DNA from 3 places in the Sporosarcina sp. YIM B06819 genome. Region 2 is predicted to be linked to each of the others. Evidence: riboswitches for the same ligand, from Rfam matches in the RefSeq annotation. Region 2 holds a riboswitch; each other region holds the start of a gene.
What was found. Region 2 has a riboswitch for cobalamin ahead of R2B72_RS03495 (ribonucleoside-diphosphate reductase subunit alpha). Riboswitches for the same ligand answer to the same signal wherever they lie in the genome.

Region 1 (6,291 bases), on a different contig from region 2:
CCCGATGTCCGCCAATAACTCCGGCCACATCTCACGAACGGCTTGTGGAGGACCTGCCGGGTTAACGTTTTCGCTAAAATCCAATACACGCGCTGGCAAGTCAATGCCTACTGTCGCATAGACATGATGCGGATTGGCACCGTGTTCAGGCAATTGCATAGAAAAACACTCCAATCACAGTAAAAATGAGCCAGAAAACAAAGGCGACGATATGCATTTGTTTAATGGTCAATTTAATATGTGCTGCTGTCAGTGGAACAGTACCCGGACCAATTTCTGGTCGCTCAGATACTTTGCCACGATATGTACTTTTACCGCCTACTGTCACGCCTAGTTGCCAAGCTGTCGCCGCTTCTAAAAAGCCACTATTCGGACTCGGATGTCGCCGTGCATCTCGGTTCCAACCCGCAAAACGTTTCATCAAGCCCAACTTGCCTTCGTTGGGTGAATAAAAAATAATAAGAAAGCCTGTAATGCGTGCGGGGATGAAATTCAATACGTCATCCGCACGTGCAGAAAACTTGCCAAACTGTTCATAGCGCTCATCTTTGTAGCCAATCATTGAATCGAGTGTATTGACCGTTTTGTACAGCCATAAGCCCGGTGCGCCGAGTAAAAATGCCCAGAATAATGGCGACGTAATGCCATCCGCTGTATTTTCAGACACGGTTTCAATCGCCCCTCGTGCAATGTCACTTTCCTTTAATTTGTCAGTATCGCGACCGACAATCCACGATAACTTTGTGCGCGCCTCTGGTAAATCCTTCGCAACAAGCGGCTCGTACACGCTTAGTGCCGCATCGCGTAAACTCTTTTGTGCCAGGCCAATTGCAATGAGAATACCTTCCACAATAATACCGGCAAATAGATGGATTTGATAAGCGAATGTGACCATGGTGAAGACAATTGCGAAGACAATCCCCACTGTGATAAAGAGCGTAAGTGCCCCTTTCCCTGTGCGGGAACGTCCTTTATTCAATAAAAACGTCAGTTTTGAAATAAACGTACCAATCCAGCGAACAGGATGCGTCCAGGTGGGTGGATCCCCGACGATACGGTCCAATAAAAAACCGATCGCAATGGCGATGAAGTGTGCAGGAATCACGTGGATGTCCACCCTTTCGCTTTTTTATAGGCATGGATCGCACGGATTGTGCAATCATAGACGCCATGGCCAATCAATTTGCCCAGCGGCGTAATCGGTCCTGCGTAAGGCAGAAATTCACCTTGTTGTGTTGCAGCAACAAGCAGGCTGTCTGTTGACGTCCCCGTTGCAATTGTACCCGTTAGTGGATCTTGTATCGTTTCCACTTGCAGCGCTTTTGTTTTCGCTTCAGTTGCTGTAATCATCGCTTGAATAAAGGCCTCGTCCGATAATGTACCGTTGACAATGATCCATGTATTGATGGTACCAATGCGTGGTGCCCGGTCACGATGGAGCGCTTGCGACACATCGACCGCATTACCAACTCCAGCCGTCACGGCGATTAACACCGTGCCAAAATCCCCTTGATAGCATTCTACTTCGGCATGTTCCGTTGTCACTGCCGTCATCATGCCGACCGTGTCTGTTCCATGAAAACCTTGTTGTTCCAAATAGGCTGCCATTTCGGCTTTGACATCATCACTATCGTAATCGGCATCCACATGGCGGTTGACAAATGCACGGTACCATCCCGTTCCTGCATTATGGACAGCAGACGACATCGTTTTTAGCGGACCCGCTGTACGCAAAGCCACATAGTCCGATGACACTGTAAAATCTTCGAGTGTCACTGTAAACGGTTGGATTTCTCCTGTTGTGTCGGGAAGAAGTGTAATTTGTGGCTTCGGCAACTCTGGATGCACTTGCGTCTTAACCCGCGCCTGATAGACAGTTTCAACCATTTGTTCCTTCACGACGTCTTGTGGTGCCCCAATGGCAGCAATTTGCCCTTGATCCATCAACAGCAAGCGGTCACAATACAACGACGCTAAGTTAATATCATGGAATACCGACACAACAGTCAGCCCTTTATCGACCGCCTGCTTGCGAATCGTATCCAATAATTGTTGCTGATGAGCGATGTCGAGATGATTCGTCGGCTCATCTAACAATAAAACCGGTGCTTCCTGGGCGAGTGCTTGCGCCACGAAAACACGTTGCTGTTCCCCACCTGATAACAATTCAATCGGTGTATCTTTGTAGCGCGTGATGGCTGTGTGCTGCATCGCTTCATTGACAGCACGTTCATCATCCTTGGACCAAGAAGAAAAAAGCCCAGACTGGTGCGGATACCTGCCGAGCGATACGGTTTCATGGACGGAATGCGAAAAGGCATGGGCATGGAGCTGTGGTAACACGGCTACCTTGCGAGCAAATTCCTTTTGTGAATAATCGGTAGCCTGCTTCCCGTCAATGACGACAGAACCTTCCTGTTTCGAAAGAATGCCTGAAATAAGCTTCAGCAGCGTTGATTTCCCACTACCATTCGGGCCTAAAATGCCCAACACTTCGCCTTTCTTAACCGCAAATGTGACAGCCTTTACGACAGCTTTCTTGCCGTAGCCACCTGTTAAATTTTCAACTTGTAGCATGTCACATGGCCCCTTTCCTGCGTTGTTTATAGAAAATAAATGCAAATACCGGCGCGCCGATAAATGCCGTAATGACACCAACTGGTAATTCTGTTGGCGAAATAATCGTCCGTGCAATCAAATCGCAAATAATGAGTAACGATGCACCGTTCAAAAACGATAATGTCAATAAATGACGGTGATCTGCCCCCCAAAGGAGACGTGTCATATGCGGCACAACAAGTCCTACAAAGCCAATTGTACCAGACACCGCAACTGCGGCCCCTGTCAGAATGGAGCCCCCAATTAATATCATAAACTTTCGGCGTCTAACATTGACTCCTAAATGATGCGCACGTTCTTCGCCAAACAACATGGCATTTAATTCGCGGCGACATAGCCATAGCATTATGGAACCAACAATGACAAATGGTAATATCATCGTGACGTAATTCCAACCGCGCATGGATACGCTACCAAGCAACCAGCCGATAATTTGACGCAGTTCTTCCCCTGTCAGCGCAATCATGAGCGACAACACTGAACCTAAAAATGAACCAAAGATAATCCCAGTTAAAATAATCGTTTCCATCTTCATGGAATGGTCGACAAGGCGAGCGAAGCCCAATACAAGGAACATCGTCAGTGCCGCCCCAACCATACTAAAAACGGGTAGCGTATACATGCCAAAAACCGGAATGGAAATACCGAAAAAAAGCGTCATCACAGCGCCGACAGAGGCGCCGGATGACACTCCGAGGGTGTAGGGATCAGCAAGCGGATTTTTGAGTAGCCCTTGAAAAGCAGCTCCCGCAATCGCCAACGACGCACCGACAAGTCCTGCCAATACGACTCGCGGCATACGAATCTTCCAGAGAATATTCGTAGCAGTCGCATCCGCTGCTGTATTCCATAACGTACTGATCGGTATATTCACAGAGCCGATCGATACACCGAGCCAAATCGCCACAAGGAGCGTGGCGATGGATACGATGTAGGCAACGCTAGATTTATTCACCAAAAGCCTCTGGATAGATGGCTTTTGCTACTTCTTCCAAGCCTTCTGCAAGACGTGGGCCTGTGCGGCTTGTCTTGTTTTCATCTACTTGAACAACTGCTTCGTTTTTAATAGCCGTAATGGAATCAAATCCATTGCGTTTGTAAACATCTTCGACAGCTGTATCGATATAGCTATACATCACAATGATGACTTCAGGATTGCGGTTAACGATTTCTTCTGGATCCATCATGAACCAACCTTCTTGGTCAGCAGCAATGTTTTCTGCGCCTACCATCTCGAGAATCTGATTCATAAACGTGTTGTTACCTGGCGTGTAAATTTCCGGAGCTGGTGATGTTTCAACGAACACTGTTTTTTTGTTTTCTACTGACGCTACTTTAGTAGTTACTTCTACAACTTTTGCTTTCATGTCCGCAACGATTTTTTCAGCTTCTGCTGATTTACCTGTTGCTTGTCCAATCGTTTTAATCGATGTATATGTTTCTTCGAAGTCCAGGGCATTTTTCACAACGAAGACTGGTAGTCCTGCATCACGAAGTTGTTGTAGACCTTCTGCACCTGTGCTAAGTCCCGACTCATGCGCAAAGACAATTTCTGGATTCATAGCAACAATTTTTTCAACGTCAAATTGCATGCCACCGATTTTCTCTTTTTCAAGTGCTTCTGCTGGATAATTATCATAATCGTTGACGCCGATAATTTCAGTCGCCAATCCGAGGGCAAATAGAATTTCCGTATTGCTTGGTGTCATAGAAACAATTGTTGCAGGCGCTTTTTCGAGTGTAATTTCATTACCGACTGCATCTGTTAGTGTTACTGGAAATGCCTCTTCAATAACGTCGTCTTGTGCGACCTCGTCTTGTGGTGTTCCATCTACTTTTGGCTGATCTTCTGTTGTAGTTGTTCCACATGCTGCAAGTAACAACACCGCCAGCACAGACATCAACCATAATTTCCACATCTTTTTCATTTTGCTTTCCTCCTGTTTGTTCCAAATAAAAATCCCCCGTAAAAATACGGAGGAATGTTTAGTAAAAATACGGACGCATAGACGGACCGATTTTCACCAAACCTATCCTCGTAGGCTATCGGGTGATTCATAAAGGCAGGTCTCCTGACTCGTGTTCGCAACATGCGGACACTTACAGTGGCGGGACCGTGTCGGATTTGAACCGACTTCCCTTTTAACCTCGTCTCTGATGACGAGGCACCTTTATGTTTGGCTATGTAATTTTGTACAACTTTTAGTATACTACAAATTTTGGTGGTGTCGAGGGGGGGGGTTGGTACTACTATCAATGAACCTAGTGTGGGGAGGGCATTTTAACACCACTGTATGTGCCAGCTGCTGCCCCAATTCGCGGAAGGACGCGAATGGTGTCAGTAACTGGACACTAGGTGTGGTGTGGGTATTTTCCTTTTTCGAACTTGGTGTGTCGTAGGTATTTTTGAACACACTAGAAAAAAGTACAGAAATACGGCAAATCGAACCCTTCGCAGCTCAATTGGCAACGAATCCATGACCAACATCCTGTTGGCCTAATTGTGGCTATACCTGGCACCACTCTCTACATGTGAATGTGTTCTTTTCCTACACTTCCTTGCAAAATAGTGATTCCCCTTGCCTGATTAACTCCCGTGTTCTTATTGCAATTGGACCATGTGATACCTTATATCTATATTTCGTTACCCAAATTACATGATACTTGATACTTGATATCAAAAACCGCATGACTACTTTTTCTGTATCCGTCCATACTTTTCACCTCACCCCAAGTATGGACATCGAAGGAGAAGGCTAAAAGTGTATACCGTCTAAAGACGGTGGAGTTAGACCACGCATTCGGAAATTAAAAGCAAAAAAAGTTCCAATTCTTCAAGAATTGCTCACCATAGCCTACGAAGCGGAGTATGTGCGATTTAATTTTGTTTTAGTAACGTATAAGATTCCATTTTTCTTTTCTACAACAACTTTGTAAACGTCAGCAGGTTTTTTCGTATAATCTTCATTAAAACCACCTACATATATATAGCTTATCCCAGGTTTATTTGCATAAAATAAATGACTTGTTTCCTCTACTACTGGTGCGAATGAGCTTGGGTGGATTAATGAATCAACATCACTTTCATTTTTTATAATACCTGCATAAATATATTTAGTGTTGAAATCCTCAGCATAAAATTGTACGCGAGAAAGTTCTAAAAATGCCTCTAGACGTTTTATAAAAACAGCAAAATTTCCTCTCGTTACATTATCAGAAATCCCAAAGGTATCTTGGGTTTTCCCAGTCGTGATTCCAGCTGCATAGAGTGTTTTGATATAGTATTCGTGTTCTTCTGTTTTTACATCTTTAAATGGATTCGCAAAATCAGTATTTACACCGTAATATAACTCAAATGCTTGTGTAAAAATTTTAGCTAATTGTGCACGCGTTAAAGGCTTATTAGGATTAAAATTTTTAGCATCCGAATCAAATACACCTATATTTGCCAAGTATGTAATATACTCATAGTTCGGATTTGATTTTGTTACATCGTTATATCCCACATCCCAAAGGTTTTTTTTATCATATTTCAGAAAACTCGCAATAATTTTAGCTACTTGAGAACGAGTCACAGGATCATTCGGTTTAAATGTCCCATCTTTATAACCTGAAACGATTTGACGGTCCACAAGTGATTGAATTGCTTCAGCCTGTTCCGTTCCAGGCTTC
Region 2 (6,291 bases):
TTTTCAGAATAATGAACCAATGAGGGATTTCATCACTATGTCCATTCATATACCCTAAATTCTAAAGAGTATTCTACCCACTTCCTATTAGGGAATATCCTATATCGCATAGCGAGTTCCCTCATTCGACAAAAAAACCACCAAGTGGTGGTTTTTTGTCAATTCATTAGATTGCTGCACGCACTCGGTCAAATAAAACATTATTTTCAAGATGGACATGTTCAAATGTATCTTTTTCGAGCTGTGCAAGGCGCGCGTAAACAACACGGTAAGTACCGCAAGCTTCTTCTGGTGGTGTGTAGTTGTTGGTTAGATCACGAATTTCAAACAATAATTCACCTGCGTGTTCGTGCTCTGCTTCCAATTCCATGACATGCGGTTTTACTTGTTCTTTTAGTTCAGGCGTTGGGTTATCCAAAAATTCAAGAATGACTGGAAATACATTTTTATCTTCGTCAGCTGTGTGCTCTAAAAGCTCTGCACGTAATTCCTTATAGATTTCTTGAATACGGATTAGATGGGGATGTTTTTCTCCATGGACTTTAACGACTCGCGTTATATAAGGCGCTAGCTGTGGTAGCTCTTCTCGTAGGCCCGCATGATACTTTTCTTGAATATAAGAGACGAGCGTTCTGTTACCGAATGTAGTCGGGTGCGTGCTGGCAACTTGCTCTCGTTTCTCTTCTATTTTTTGGACACTCTGCAAAACTTCTTCCGGACTAAGATTACGTTCTTCCGCGGCATCTTTCAGCGGAATTTTCCCACCGCAGCAAAAATCGATACGCAGACTTCTAAATAAATCGGCGCTTTGAGGAATTGCCGTGACGATATCACAAACTTGTGTTTCAAGTGTAAGTTGACTCATATTTGTTTTCCTCCCCTAATCAATTTAGCGAGAACCATTCTCACTGTTAAGCATACGTACATACTGTCATTGTTCCTACTAGGGATTGCCCTAGTTATCAATAATGACGGTTTGCATGACGAACTAACTGTGTGAATGTTTTTCTACTTACAGCATAGTCGATAGCTATATCGAAAAATGTGATGTATATCACATTCCAACTACTGTCATAAATTTTTCACAATTTAAAAGAGGTGAAAAAATTTTTGATCGTGTCCAAACGATGAGTCTAAGATCCCGAAATGACAATAACTCTGCCCAATTGATCGATAACCGTGCGGAAATGATCGATAAGTTCTCCCAATTGATCGATATCCTCCGGCAATTGATCGATAAGTTTCCAATGGCGTTTGTCCGGGAATGGAAAGTGAACTTCCCGCGATATATAAAAATAGAGCTGTCCCGAAAGTTAGTGCAAACTAACTTTTGGGACAGCTCTTTAAGATTATAGATCATCAAAACCATTCAAATCACTAGTTTTCACATACTGCCTTGAAGTCTGCTCAAAGAAGTCTGTTTTCGTATCATCAAAGCTGTCGACGTAAGCACGAATCCATTTCATCGGATTATCGGTGAATTCTGGATAGATTTCACTAAGTCCTAGCATACGCAGCATTTTATTGGCACGATATTTCACGTAGCCTTCCATTTCAGTCAGGTCAATACCATCTATATCAGCTAACACATAACGACTCCATGCAACTTCTTGCTCAACAGAGTGCTTGAATTGGTCGTAAATCCATTCAGTAAATACATCGGTATTCAGTTCTGGATTTTCTGCAAGTGCTGCACGGAAAACGTCGCTAATTGCTTTTCCGTGCTGGAGCTCATCGCGATTTATATAAGAAATCATTGTCGATGTACCAACCATTTTTTGGTTGCGTGCTAGGTTGTAGAAAAATGCGAAGCCGCTATAAAAGAATAGACCTTCCAGCAATGTCGTATAGACCATCGCTTTCAATGCTGACTCAATTGTCGGATTCTCGGCAAATTCATTATAAACATCGACAATTCTTTCGTTACGACGCATCAGTACTTCATCCGTACGTCCCATTTCGAATGCCGCCATCTGCTTATCTAACGTTGTCACAGAGGACAAAACGTAAGCGTACGAATGATTATGCTCGCTTTCCTGATCAGCAATGGTTGCCATCAGTGATTTCACAGAAGGATCGGTTGTATACTGGGCAATTTTCGCCGCAATATCTGTTTGCGGACCATCAAGCGTTGCTAGCAAGCCAATAATTTTTAGAAATGCATCTTGTTCTGGCTTCGTTAGTGACGAGAATTGCTTAACGTCCTGCGTCATGTCTACCTCGTTGGCGGTCCAGAACAGCGAACGAATCCGTTGTCGTAATGTATAGAAATGTGGATGTGCTAGATCGTTCCAGTTAAGAATTCCGCTCGCTTTACCACCAAATATAGCGGTTGATTTATTTGGATTTGCGGGTTCTAATACCTTTACTCGTGTAAGTTTTTCCAATGCTTGATGACCCCTTTCGACCATTCGATGACTGTTGATTGTTGCACGCCACGTGGGCTTTGTTCAATTTTTAAAGGCTCATAGCTAGACCCGTAAAATCGTGCCAACTTCACGGCGGCATGGCAGAACAACTCGTCGCCGCCAAATTGTGTATCTCCCGTTCCGAAAACGTAGACATTGTCCGGTTTATAACCAACGTCTGCGACGAAATCCTTCACTTCATCAGGCGTTGCACCTTTATCCCATGTAAATGAACCGATAATTAGCGCATCGAAATGGCGGGGGTTCGGCATGACACCCCCACCAATTCGATACGTTGTTACTTTGATATTTTCGTTGACCAATACTTCCTCAATCATGTCAGCAACTTCTTGGGTATTTCCGCTCCAAGAAGCGTAAGCAATTAGGAATGACACCATTCACACTCTTCAATATCCGTTGCAGTTGAACGCGTGTAATACGTCGTCTTCATGCCCGACTTCCAAGCTTGCACATGAAGCTCAAGCAGCACTGAAGCACGAATCGAATTCGGTACATACAAGTTGAAAGAAATCGCTTGGTCAATATGACGCTGTCTTGCCGCGTTCTGTTTAATCGACCAACGCTGATCGACGATATAAGCAGAACGACGGTAGACATCATAGGTGTTGTGATTGAGATCAGGCGCGACTACTGGCAATTTATAGTCTTTCTTTTCTTCATGATAAAAAGGCTTGAAGATTGGATCGATGGATGCCGTTGACCCCGCAATCACAGATGTAGAGCTATTTGGTGCAACCGCCATTAAATAGCCATTACGCACACCATTTGTCGCCACGTCAATGCGCAGTTCACGCCATTCCTTCGAATCATAACCCTTGTTTTCGAAATAAAACCCGGATTGCCAATCAGAGCCTTCAAATAATGGATAAGCCCCTTTTTCCTTCGCCAGTTCCGCAGAAGCTTTGATTGTTAAAAAGGCGATTTTTTCATATAATTTATCAGCATAATCCACTGCTTCATTGGATTCCCATTGAATGTTTTGTAGCGCCAGCAGATGATGCCAGCCGAATGTTCCAAGGCCGATTCCACGATAACGAGAATTCGTCCGTTGTGCCTGGACAACTGGGATTTTATTCAGATCGATGACGTTATCTAGCATACGTACTTGGATTGTAATAAGTCTTTCCAAAACGCTTGCTGGAACAGCACGACCCAAGTTGATGGATGAAAGGTTACAAACGACGAAATCGCCAGGCTTTGAACGCGTAACAACGATATCGTCTTCCAATGTAACTGATTCAAATTTTGTTGCGCTCATATTTTGCATGATTTCCGAACAAAGATTTGATGAATAAATCATTCCCTCATGCTTGTTCGCATTGGCACGATTGACTTCATCGCGATAGAACATGAAAGGCACGCCTGTTTCGAGTTGGCTACGCATAATGCGTTTCATTAGGTCGATAGCTGGAACCGTTTCTCTGCTCAAAGTAGGATGGTTGACACATTCCTCATATTTCTCACGGAAAGAACCTGTCCCTTTTGTTTCATCATAAAAATCCTCAAGGGAGTAGCCCATGATTGTACGAACTTCATGTGGGTCGAATAGATTCCACTCACCACGCGCTTCCACTTGTTCCATATAAATGTCCGGTAGGCAAACACCTGTGAAAATATCATGCGCACGCAGACGGTCGTCTCCATTATTCAGCTTCAGGTCAAGGAATGTGAAGATGTCTTTATGCCAAACATCCAAGTAAACCGCAATTGCCCCTTGGCGTTGGCCAAGCTGATCAACACTAACTGCCGTATTATTCAGCTGTTTAATCCACGGAAGAACACCGCTCGATGCACCTTTAAACCCACGAATCGATGCGCCACGACTGCGCACTTTCCCCATGTAAACGCCGATGCCGCCACCATATTTCGACAAGTTCGCTACGTCCGTATTACTGTCGTAAATGCCCTGCAAAGAATCATCGACCGTGTCGATAAAGCAGCTCGAAAGCTGGCCATGCGGTTTCCCTGCATTCGACAACGTTGGCGTCGCCACTGTCATGTACAAATTACTCATTGCCCAGTACGATTCCCCTACTTTGTCCAGGCGATTTACAGTCTCATCTTGCATCAGCGTCATCGCAATGACCAGCCAACGCTCCTGCGGAAGTTCAACTGATTTTTTGTTGTAATCAACCGCAACATAGCGGTCCATCAATGTTTTCAATCCGATATATGTAAATAGCTTGTCCCGTTCAGGTTCAATCAATTGACCAAGATGCTCAAGATCTTCGCGTGAATATTTTTCTGTTAATACTGGTGTGTATAACCCTTGCTCAACAAGGCGAGAAACATTGTCAGCGAAATCTGTATAGACCTTCGCACCGCGTTGTTGCTCCTGGCGAGCGTAAACATCATGGAGGTGAATACGTGCTGCAACAAACGTCCAATAAGTCGACGCTTCATCCAAATTACTCAATGATTCTAATGTCATCGCTTTCGCCCATTCAGACTCAGAACCCTCCGGATATTTCTGCTGCCACCGTTCACTTGCAATGACAAGTGCTTCTACTTGCGCTACTCCAAATTCACTTTGTAATGCGTCCAAAACATGATCCATGTTCGTTTTTGCGATTTGAATTGTCATACGAACCATCTCCTTCTATTAATATTACGTATCGTATCGTTTAAATTCTTAGTTGTTTTTCATATCAAATACGCTTTGGCGTATTTGTGTCCAGATCTTTATCGAGCTTGCTCGATAAATTCCACTAAAAGATCTGTGACATCCGCCGGAGGCTTTCATTTTAGTCAGCCGGGGTTGAACCTAGGCTGACTAAAATGAAAAGGCGACAGGTCCACCTTGTCGGTAGAGCTTATCGCCCATGGGTTGAGTGCTGGAAACGGAATCAGACGCATACAAATAAAAAGCATCCTTTTCGCCTCCACCTCTCAACCCCCGAAGAAAGTGTCGCTTAACGATGAGTGGCAGGTCTACTGGCTCACGCTTCGTCCTTCCTGCCTTGGCCTTCCCATAGAATTCTCCACAGTGGCTTATTTGGCGGTCGTCGGCGTTTACAGTTGCGGGGACAGCTCCATGATGACGGATTCCCTTTTAAACCGGTGTCGGTACCATTTCCTCGTTCAATACTATATGTAGTGCCTTGTTTTCTTTATATACCCTAACATGTTGTGGTTCACACGTAAATAGGTAGAAAGTTTTCCCAATCGATAAACAAGTGCTTATCCACATATCCACAGATAACTTTTCCACATTAGCAAAACCGCCATCATCGGCATTACTGTAAAAAAGAAAAAGTTATTCACAAAATGTTAAAATCGAAAAAATTTTCTAGTCAATATTCTGTTGACAGCCCATCACCTTTTTGCTACATTCAAATACAATATCTATGATGAAGAGAGTAGCTTTCATTTCTTTTTCAGCAAACTGGGGACGATGAGAGCCCGGTAAAGAATGTTTGTGAACCGCACTTCGAAGATGCTTGTGTAGCCGGTGTCTCGCCGTTATGAGAAAGTGGCCCTTTACGGGCAATTTGAGTGGTACCGCGGAAGTTAAGCTTTCGTCTCATTAATTTGAGGCGAGGGCTTTTTTTGTTCAATTAAATAGAGGGAGTGTTAGCGATGAAAAAAGATATCTTGCAAGTGCTACAACAATTTAGTCCGATTCCACTAAACGAAAGTATGCTTGAACGGCCTACCCATACACATCTAGGCGATTTAGCTCTACCTTGTTTCCCGTTTGCCAAGGAACTTAGAAAATCACCTGTTAGCATTGCCGAAGAACTAGCAAAAGCAATCCATCATCCACTCATCTCAAAAGCACAAGCTGTGGGTGGATATGTGAATATCTTTGTGAATCGTTCTGTCATTACCGACTCTTTACTACAAACAATCCACACGCAAT
Region 3 (6,291 bases), on a different contig from region 2:
AGCAAGCCAACATACGCACTATCTGTAATCGGAAATGGCAGAACCCGTTGTAAGTCCTGCATCACATGCTCGATAATCAATAATTTTTCCCGATCAACAAGATGCAATAATCGCTCCGAAATTGAATGCTCCTGGCTGACAGAACTTTTCTCAATACGCTCTTTAATGAGCGACAAAAACTCATCTTCCTTTAACGTTTTGGCAATGGTATAGCTCATGGCCCTTCGTTTCGCTTTTTCTGATCCGCTTATTTCAATCCCATAGCCTCTTCGTTTCACAATCGACAGTTCAAACGGTTTCATTTGCTGCTCCAGCTTTAGTAAATCCGTACTAATCGTCGCAATGGTGACACGTAATTCATTGGCAAGCGCAAAAAGCTTCACAGGCTCAGATGATTCGAACAATATGCACAGGATCATCGTCTGCCTTTCTTCTAACGTATATTCACGAAAAGTAAATACATTCAGCTCTCTTTTCAAGTCCTCTTTATGTTGGTTAGCACCTATAATCTGAATGCCAACCCCGGCTTTTCGCAACAGCTCCAAATGATAGCCCCGTAAAAGCTCTTCAATTCTATCCAAATCACGATGAATTGTCCGAGAACTGACATTGATTTCTTTCGATAACTCTTTGATAGTCAGTTCTTCTTGCCGGTCAATCAACACCTCGATAATTGCTTTTTCACGAGCCGAAATATACATCGTAAACACCCCATTAACGCTGCATTTTCTTGCCATTAGCAAAACTCAGCCCATAAATAGGCCGAGTTCTGCTATTCCTTATGATTACTTCAACTTTTCAAGTAGCTCATCGTATTTCGGGCTATTCAAGAAGTTTTCGACTGATATATGATAGGCATTTGGTGCTTTGGCCTGTGCCCGATCTGTTAAATCTTTATGAGTAATCACAACTTCCGCATCTACTGGCAAGTTATTAATTGCCATATTTGAAACTTCAACATCTAAGCCGGCTTTCTTCACTTTATTCCTCAAAATCGAAGCACCCATCGCACTAGATCCCATCCCTGCATCACATGCAAAAATAATATGTTTAACAGCTGAAAGTGATACTTCTTTAGCTACTGCTTGTTGCATAAAGTCTGCCGCTCGACTTTCTTTACCTTTTAATGCAGACGTTTTTTCCGTCGCTTTCAACAAATCATCTTCTTCAGTTTGTTTACCCGTTTTTAGAATAATCGATGCCACGATGAATGACACAAGCGTTGCAAAGAACACACCGGCAATAACAGCTAAATAACTGCCTTTTGGTGTCATCGCTAGGATGGCAAAAATACTACCAGGTGATGCCGCCGCAACCAAGCCACCTCCAAATAATTGAAGTGTAAATACGCCCGTTGCGCCTCCCGCAATTGCTGCAACCAATAGCAATGGCCTCATTAAAATGTACGGGAAGTAAATTTCATGAATTCCTCCAAGGAAATGAATGATTCCTGCGCCTGATGCTGTTTGCTTCGCCATACCTTTACCAAAAATCATATAAGCGAGCAATATCCCAAAACCAGGTCCTGGATTAGCCTCCAACAGGAAGAGAATCGATTTACCTGTTTGAGTAGCTTGCTCAATTCCGATTGGACCTAACACACCATGGTTAATGGCATTATTTAAAAATAATACTTTTGCCGGCTCTACTAATATACTTGCAATCGGCAATAGATTGGCATCGACAATCGCTTGCACACCTGATCCAAGTGCTTTATTCAACGCCTCTACTACTGGTCCAATTCCTTTAAAAGCAACCAGCGCTAAAAAGAATCCAATAATACCTGATGAAAAGTTATTGACAAGCATTTCAAAGCCGGCCTTAATTTTTCCTTCAATTAATTTATCAACCCACTTAATCACCCATCCACCTAAAGGTCCTACAATCATTGCACCTAGGAACATTGGAATTTCTGCCCCTACAATGACCCCCATTGTAACCGTTGCACCAACGACTCCCCCACGAATTCCATGGACAAGACGTCCACCTGTAAATCCAATTAAAATTGGTAGTAAGTAATTGATCATAGGTCCTACAAGTTGTGCAAAATCTTCGTTTGGAATCCAACCCGTTGGAATAAATAATGCTGTAATAATCCCCCAAGCAATAAATGCACCTATATTTGGCATAATCATGCCACTTAAAAAACTTCCAAAACGCTGAACTTTTACTTTAATACCAGAACCTTGTTGTTCGTTCGTCATAATTGTTAGCTCCCTTCTCCCCAGTGATGTGGTACACATCTGTTATTAACATTAACAATAAAGCGTTTACATTCGGTAAGCAATCTAATGTAAACCCTAATCTGTCACCTTCATTGTTGCCACTACTAAAGTTCGTATGGGAGGGTTTTTACTATCAATTACGCCACAGCGTAATTGAGTCCAAATTTTAAATTGTGCTTGCACAATTTATTCCTTTCAAAATTTGTGACATCCTCCGGAGGATAACTTGATTCAGCAGGGTTTGAACCCATACTGAATTAAATCAGCTACTTTACATTCAAAACGCTACTTATAGAAACGCGGGATTTCTGCTGAAGCAAGTTAGAAAAATAATTATTGTGTAAGTCTTTCTTAAGTAGATTTTTTTAATCCTAGTTATCGAGACTTCGAAATGTTCTGTTTGACAGAATAATAAATACATGATAGTTTTGAACACATCGATAATTAAATAGTAAAGCAATAGAAATAGGTGGTCTGAGAGTTTGTCAGATCTTAAAAGTGAAGCCGGTGAAACGATAATCCGGCGCGGTCCCGCCACTGTAACAGCAATATTGCTGAAGCCAGATAACTGCCTATTTTTGTACCGCTCTACCCTACGGTCGATAGGGAGTGTTAGGATGACAACGCAAATGATTTGTATGCTTTCGCATGCAAGTACGATCCGTTTCAACGGAATCAGCTACGTAAACATTTCTAACCCTCGTTAGAAGTGTTTTTTTTATTACCTAAAAAACACTTCTTCACTTCATAAAAAGAGGAGACGAATCATTATGTCAATTGTCAGCAGTACGATCGGCTACCCGTATATCGGGGGCAACAGAGAATGGAAAAAAGCGCTTGAAGCCTTTTGGGCTGGAACATTAGAGGAAAGTCTATTCCTCGAGGAAATTGAAAAACTTCGTCTCGAGCGCCTCCAAAAACAGAAAGTTGCGGGAATTGACCTGATTCCTGTCGGTGATTTCACTTTATACGACAGGATGCTCGATACAGCTGTGATGTTTGGCATGATTCCTGAACGCTTTAACTGGTCTGGTGGCGATGTATCACTCGAAACATATTTCTCGATTGCACGCGGTAATGACCAAGCAGTTGCGTCAGAAATGACCAAATGGTTCAATACGAACTACCATTACATCGTTCCTGAATATAGCCAGAAAAAACTAGTATTAACAGAGAACAAGCCCCTCAATGCCTATCTGGAAGCGAAAGAAAAGTTAGGCATTGATGGCAAGCCTGTTTTAATCGGACCATATACGTTTTTAAAACGTTCAAAAGGCTATGACAAAAAAGATATTCCTGCGTTCATTTTGCAATTAATTCCTTTATACAGTCAGATTTTGAATGAATTAGCAGATGCCGGAGCACAGTGGATTCAACTTGAAGAACCTATTCTATCAACGTCATTGACAAAAGAAGACATCCAAACTGTTACTGAAATTTACAAACAATTAAGCGTGGAAGCGTCCAATGCCAATATTTTATTACAAACGTATTTTGACTCAGTTGAGCACTATGAAGAAGTTGTTAACCTGCCTGTTGCCGGGATTGGTCTTGATTTTGCACAAGGTGCAGAGAAGAATCTTGAACAATTGCAATCACATGGGTTCCCAGCGGATAAAGTGCTTGCTGCTGGTTTAATTGATGGACGCAACATCTGGCGTGCAGACTTGCAAGAAAAAGCTACTTTGCTCGATACATTGACACAGATTGTGCCAGTGGATCGCATTTGGGTACAACCTTCCAGCAGTCTGTTGCATGTTCCGGTTACCGTGCAATCAGAGGTGCAACTGGACGCAACGATTAAAGCCGCACTTGCTTTTGCAGATGAAAAGCTTGTGGAAGTCACAACGCTAGTAAAAGGCGTACGAGAAGGGAATCATACTATCGATGACGCAGTAGTAGCAAGTGTAACAGCACGTCAAAATCTAGCGGACTTACCAGCAAGAAATCACCCTGATTTGCTAGAAGCCGTGCAAAACATTGGAGAACAAGACAGCAAGCGAAAATCGCCATTCAAAGAACGTCGTGATAAGCAGCAAGAAACATTTAATTTGCCACTATTGCCAACTACGACAATCGGTAGTTTCCCACAAACTCCCGAAGTTCGTCGTGCACGGACTAAATGGCGTAAAGGCGAGTCAACGGATGCACAATACCAAGACTTCGTTCGCGATGAAATTAAACAATGGATTGCTATTCAAGAGGAAATTGGACTAGATGTCTTCGTTCATGGTGAATTCGAACGAACAGATATGGTGGAATATTTCGGAGAGAAATTAGGCGGTTTTGTTTTCACTGAAAAAGCTTGGGTTGTTTCCTACGGCTCACGCTGTGTCAAACCACCAGTCATTTTCGGAGATGTGACATTCATCAATCCAATGACAGTTGAAGAATCAGTCTATGCCCAATCCTTAACGGACAAACCGATGAAAGGCATGCTGACAGGCCCAGTCACCATTTTGAACTGGTCATTTGTGCGCGACGATATTTCACGCAAAGAAGTTACCTATCAAATTGCACTCGCGTTGCGTAAAGAAGTTGAAGCACTGGAGGCTGCTGGCATCCACATCATCCAAGTCGACGAACCTGCCCTTCGCGAAGGCTTGCCACTCAAAAAGTCGGACTGGAACTACTACCTTGAATGGGCCATCAATGCATTCAGACTCGCGACAGCTTCCGTACAGGATACAACGCAAATTCATACGCATATGTGCTACTGTGAATTCAACGACTTCATCGACTCCATCAGCGGACTCGATGCAGACGTCATCTCTATCGAAACATCACGAAGTCACGGCGATCTCGTCTCTGCCTTCAATGACTTCTCATACGACAAAGGCATTGGCCTCGGCGTCTATGATATCCATAGCCCACGAGTACCTGAAGTCCAAGAAATGGTCGACGTCATCGAGCAAGGCTTAGGAGTACTCGAACCAAGTCAATTTTGGATTAACCCAGACTGCGGCTTGAAAACAAGAAAGCATGAAGAAACAATAGCGGCATTGAAAAACATGGTCCTTGCTACGAATAAAATGCGAGAGCGCTATGCTGTTTTGCAGAAATAATTGGTGAAAATGCGGGAGATTTTGTGGACTCGCCCGTAAATCATGCAAACTCACTTCTATTTTCATAAACTCACACTAGAAAAGCCAGCCTCCCCCCATTTCAAAACCTGAAATGGAAGGAAGGCTGGCTTTTCCCTTTATCTTCATTCAGCAGAAGCCCCCCGCTGAATGAAGATAAAGCCTCGGCGTAATTGATTATCATTTATTCGCTTTATGCACCTTCAATAACTTACCCTTTACAGTCGTCGTCCGCATTGCATCCAAAACGAGCTTGCCCTTACCATTTAAAATATCAATATACGTCTCCGTATCCTGGATTTTAATAATACCGATATCCTCGCCCGTCACACCTGGAATATTAGTAATGGTACCGACAAAGTCAAATGCCCGTAACTTCTTCTTCTTACCACCATTGAAATACAGCTTCATAATATCTTTACTTACAAGTTCACTTTTATCCTTTTTCAACTTAGGCAGTTGCTCCATTTTTTCAATGAATGCATCCTTTGCGGCTTCAACAGCTTGCTTAGATGGCGCATTTCGTTGTGGAATCTCAAAACCGATATAAGCTTCGATGTCTGCTAAGAATTTATCTTCATGAGGTGTAACAAAGGAAATTGCCTTCCCTCTTTTACCCGCACGCCCCGTTCGCCCAACTCGGTGAACGTAACTTTCATTTTCCAAAGGAATATCATAGTTAATAACATGCGTAATACTGTCAATATCAATTCCGCGTGCAGCAACATCCGTCGCTACTAAATAACGGAACTCTCCTCGCTTGAAGGCATCCATCACCGCAAAGCGATCCTCCTGCATCATACCGCCATGCAATTTATCACATGTGTAAAAGAATTTCTCAAGCTGTTCTGTAACTCCATCTACTTGATCTTTCGTTCGGCAAAAAATAATACAGCTATCTGGATTTTCAACAACTGTCACATCGCGCAACATATCAAACTTCTGCTGCTCTCTGACAATAATTAGCGAATGGTCAATTTGGT

Region 1: another riboswitch for cobalamin. It lies ahead of R2B72_RS12625 (ABC transporter substrate-binding protein); the one in region 2 lies ahead of R2B72_RS03495 (ribonucleoside-diphosphate reductase subunit alpha).
Region 3: another riboswitch for cobalamin. It lies ahead of metE (5-methyltetrahydropteroyltriglutamate--homocysteine S-methyltransferase); the one in region 2 lies ahead of R2B72_RS03495 (ribonucleoside-diphosphate reductase subunit alpha).

Annotation. Positions count from the first base shown of each region.
Region 1 covers NZ_JAWLIQ010000017.1:18,998-25,288, reverse strand. The annotation lists gene R2B72_RS12645 (pyridoxal phosphate-dependent aminotransferase) at 1-159, opposite strand, end outside; gene cbiB (adenosylcobinamide-phosphate synthase CbiB) at 146-1,102, opposite strand; gene R2B72_RS12635 (adenosylcobinamide amidohydrolase) at 1,102-2,577, opposite strand; gene R2B72_RS12630 (iron ABC transporter permease) at 2,579-3,574, opposite strand; gene R2B72_RS12625 (ABC transporter substrate-binding protein) at 3,567-4,547, opposite strand; cobalamin riboswitch at 4,664-4,807, opposite strand; gene R2B72_RS12620 (transposase) at 5,169-5,309, opposite strand; gene R2B72_RS12615 (S-layer homology domain-containing protein) at 5,475-6,291, opposite strand, start outside.
Region 2 covers NZ_JAWLIQ010000005.1:147,195-153,485, reverse strand. The annotation lists gene ric (iron-sulfur cluster repair di-iron protein) at 167-865, opposite strand; gene R2B72_RS03505 (ribonucleotide-diphosphate reductase subunit beta) at 1,350-2,411, opposite strand; gene R2B72_RS03500 (flavodoxin) at 2,366-2,806, opposite strand; gene R2B72_RS03495 (ribonucleoside-diphosphate reductase subunit alpha) at 2,791-5,013, opposite strand; cobalamin riboswitch at 5,336-5,518, opposite strand; gene argS (arginine--tRNA ligase) at 6,009-6,291, shown strand, end outside.
Region 3 covers NZ_JAWLIQ010000012.1:84,160-90,450, forward strand. The annotation lists gene R2B72_RS09845 (BglG family transcription antiterminator) at 1-737, opposite strand, end outside; gene R2B72_RS09850 (PTS mannitol transporter subunit IICBA) at 786-2,204, opposite strand; cobalamin riboswitch at 2,676-2,816, shown strand; gene metE (5-methyltetrahydropteroyltriglutamate--homocysteine S-methyltransferase) at 2,996-5,290, shown strand; gene R2B72_RS09860 (DEAD/DEAH box helicase) at 5,489-6,291, opposite strand, start outside.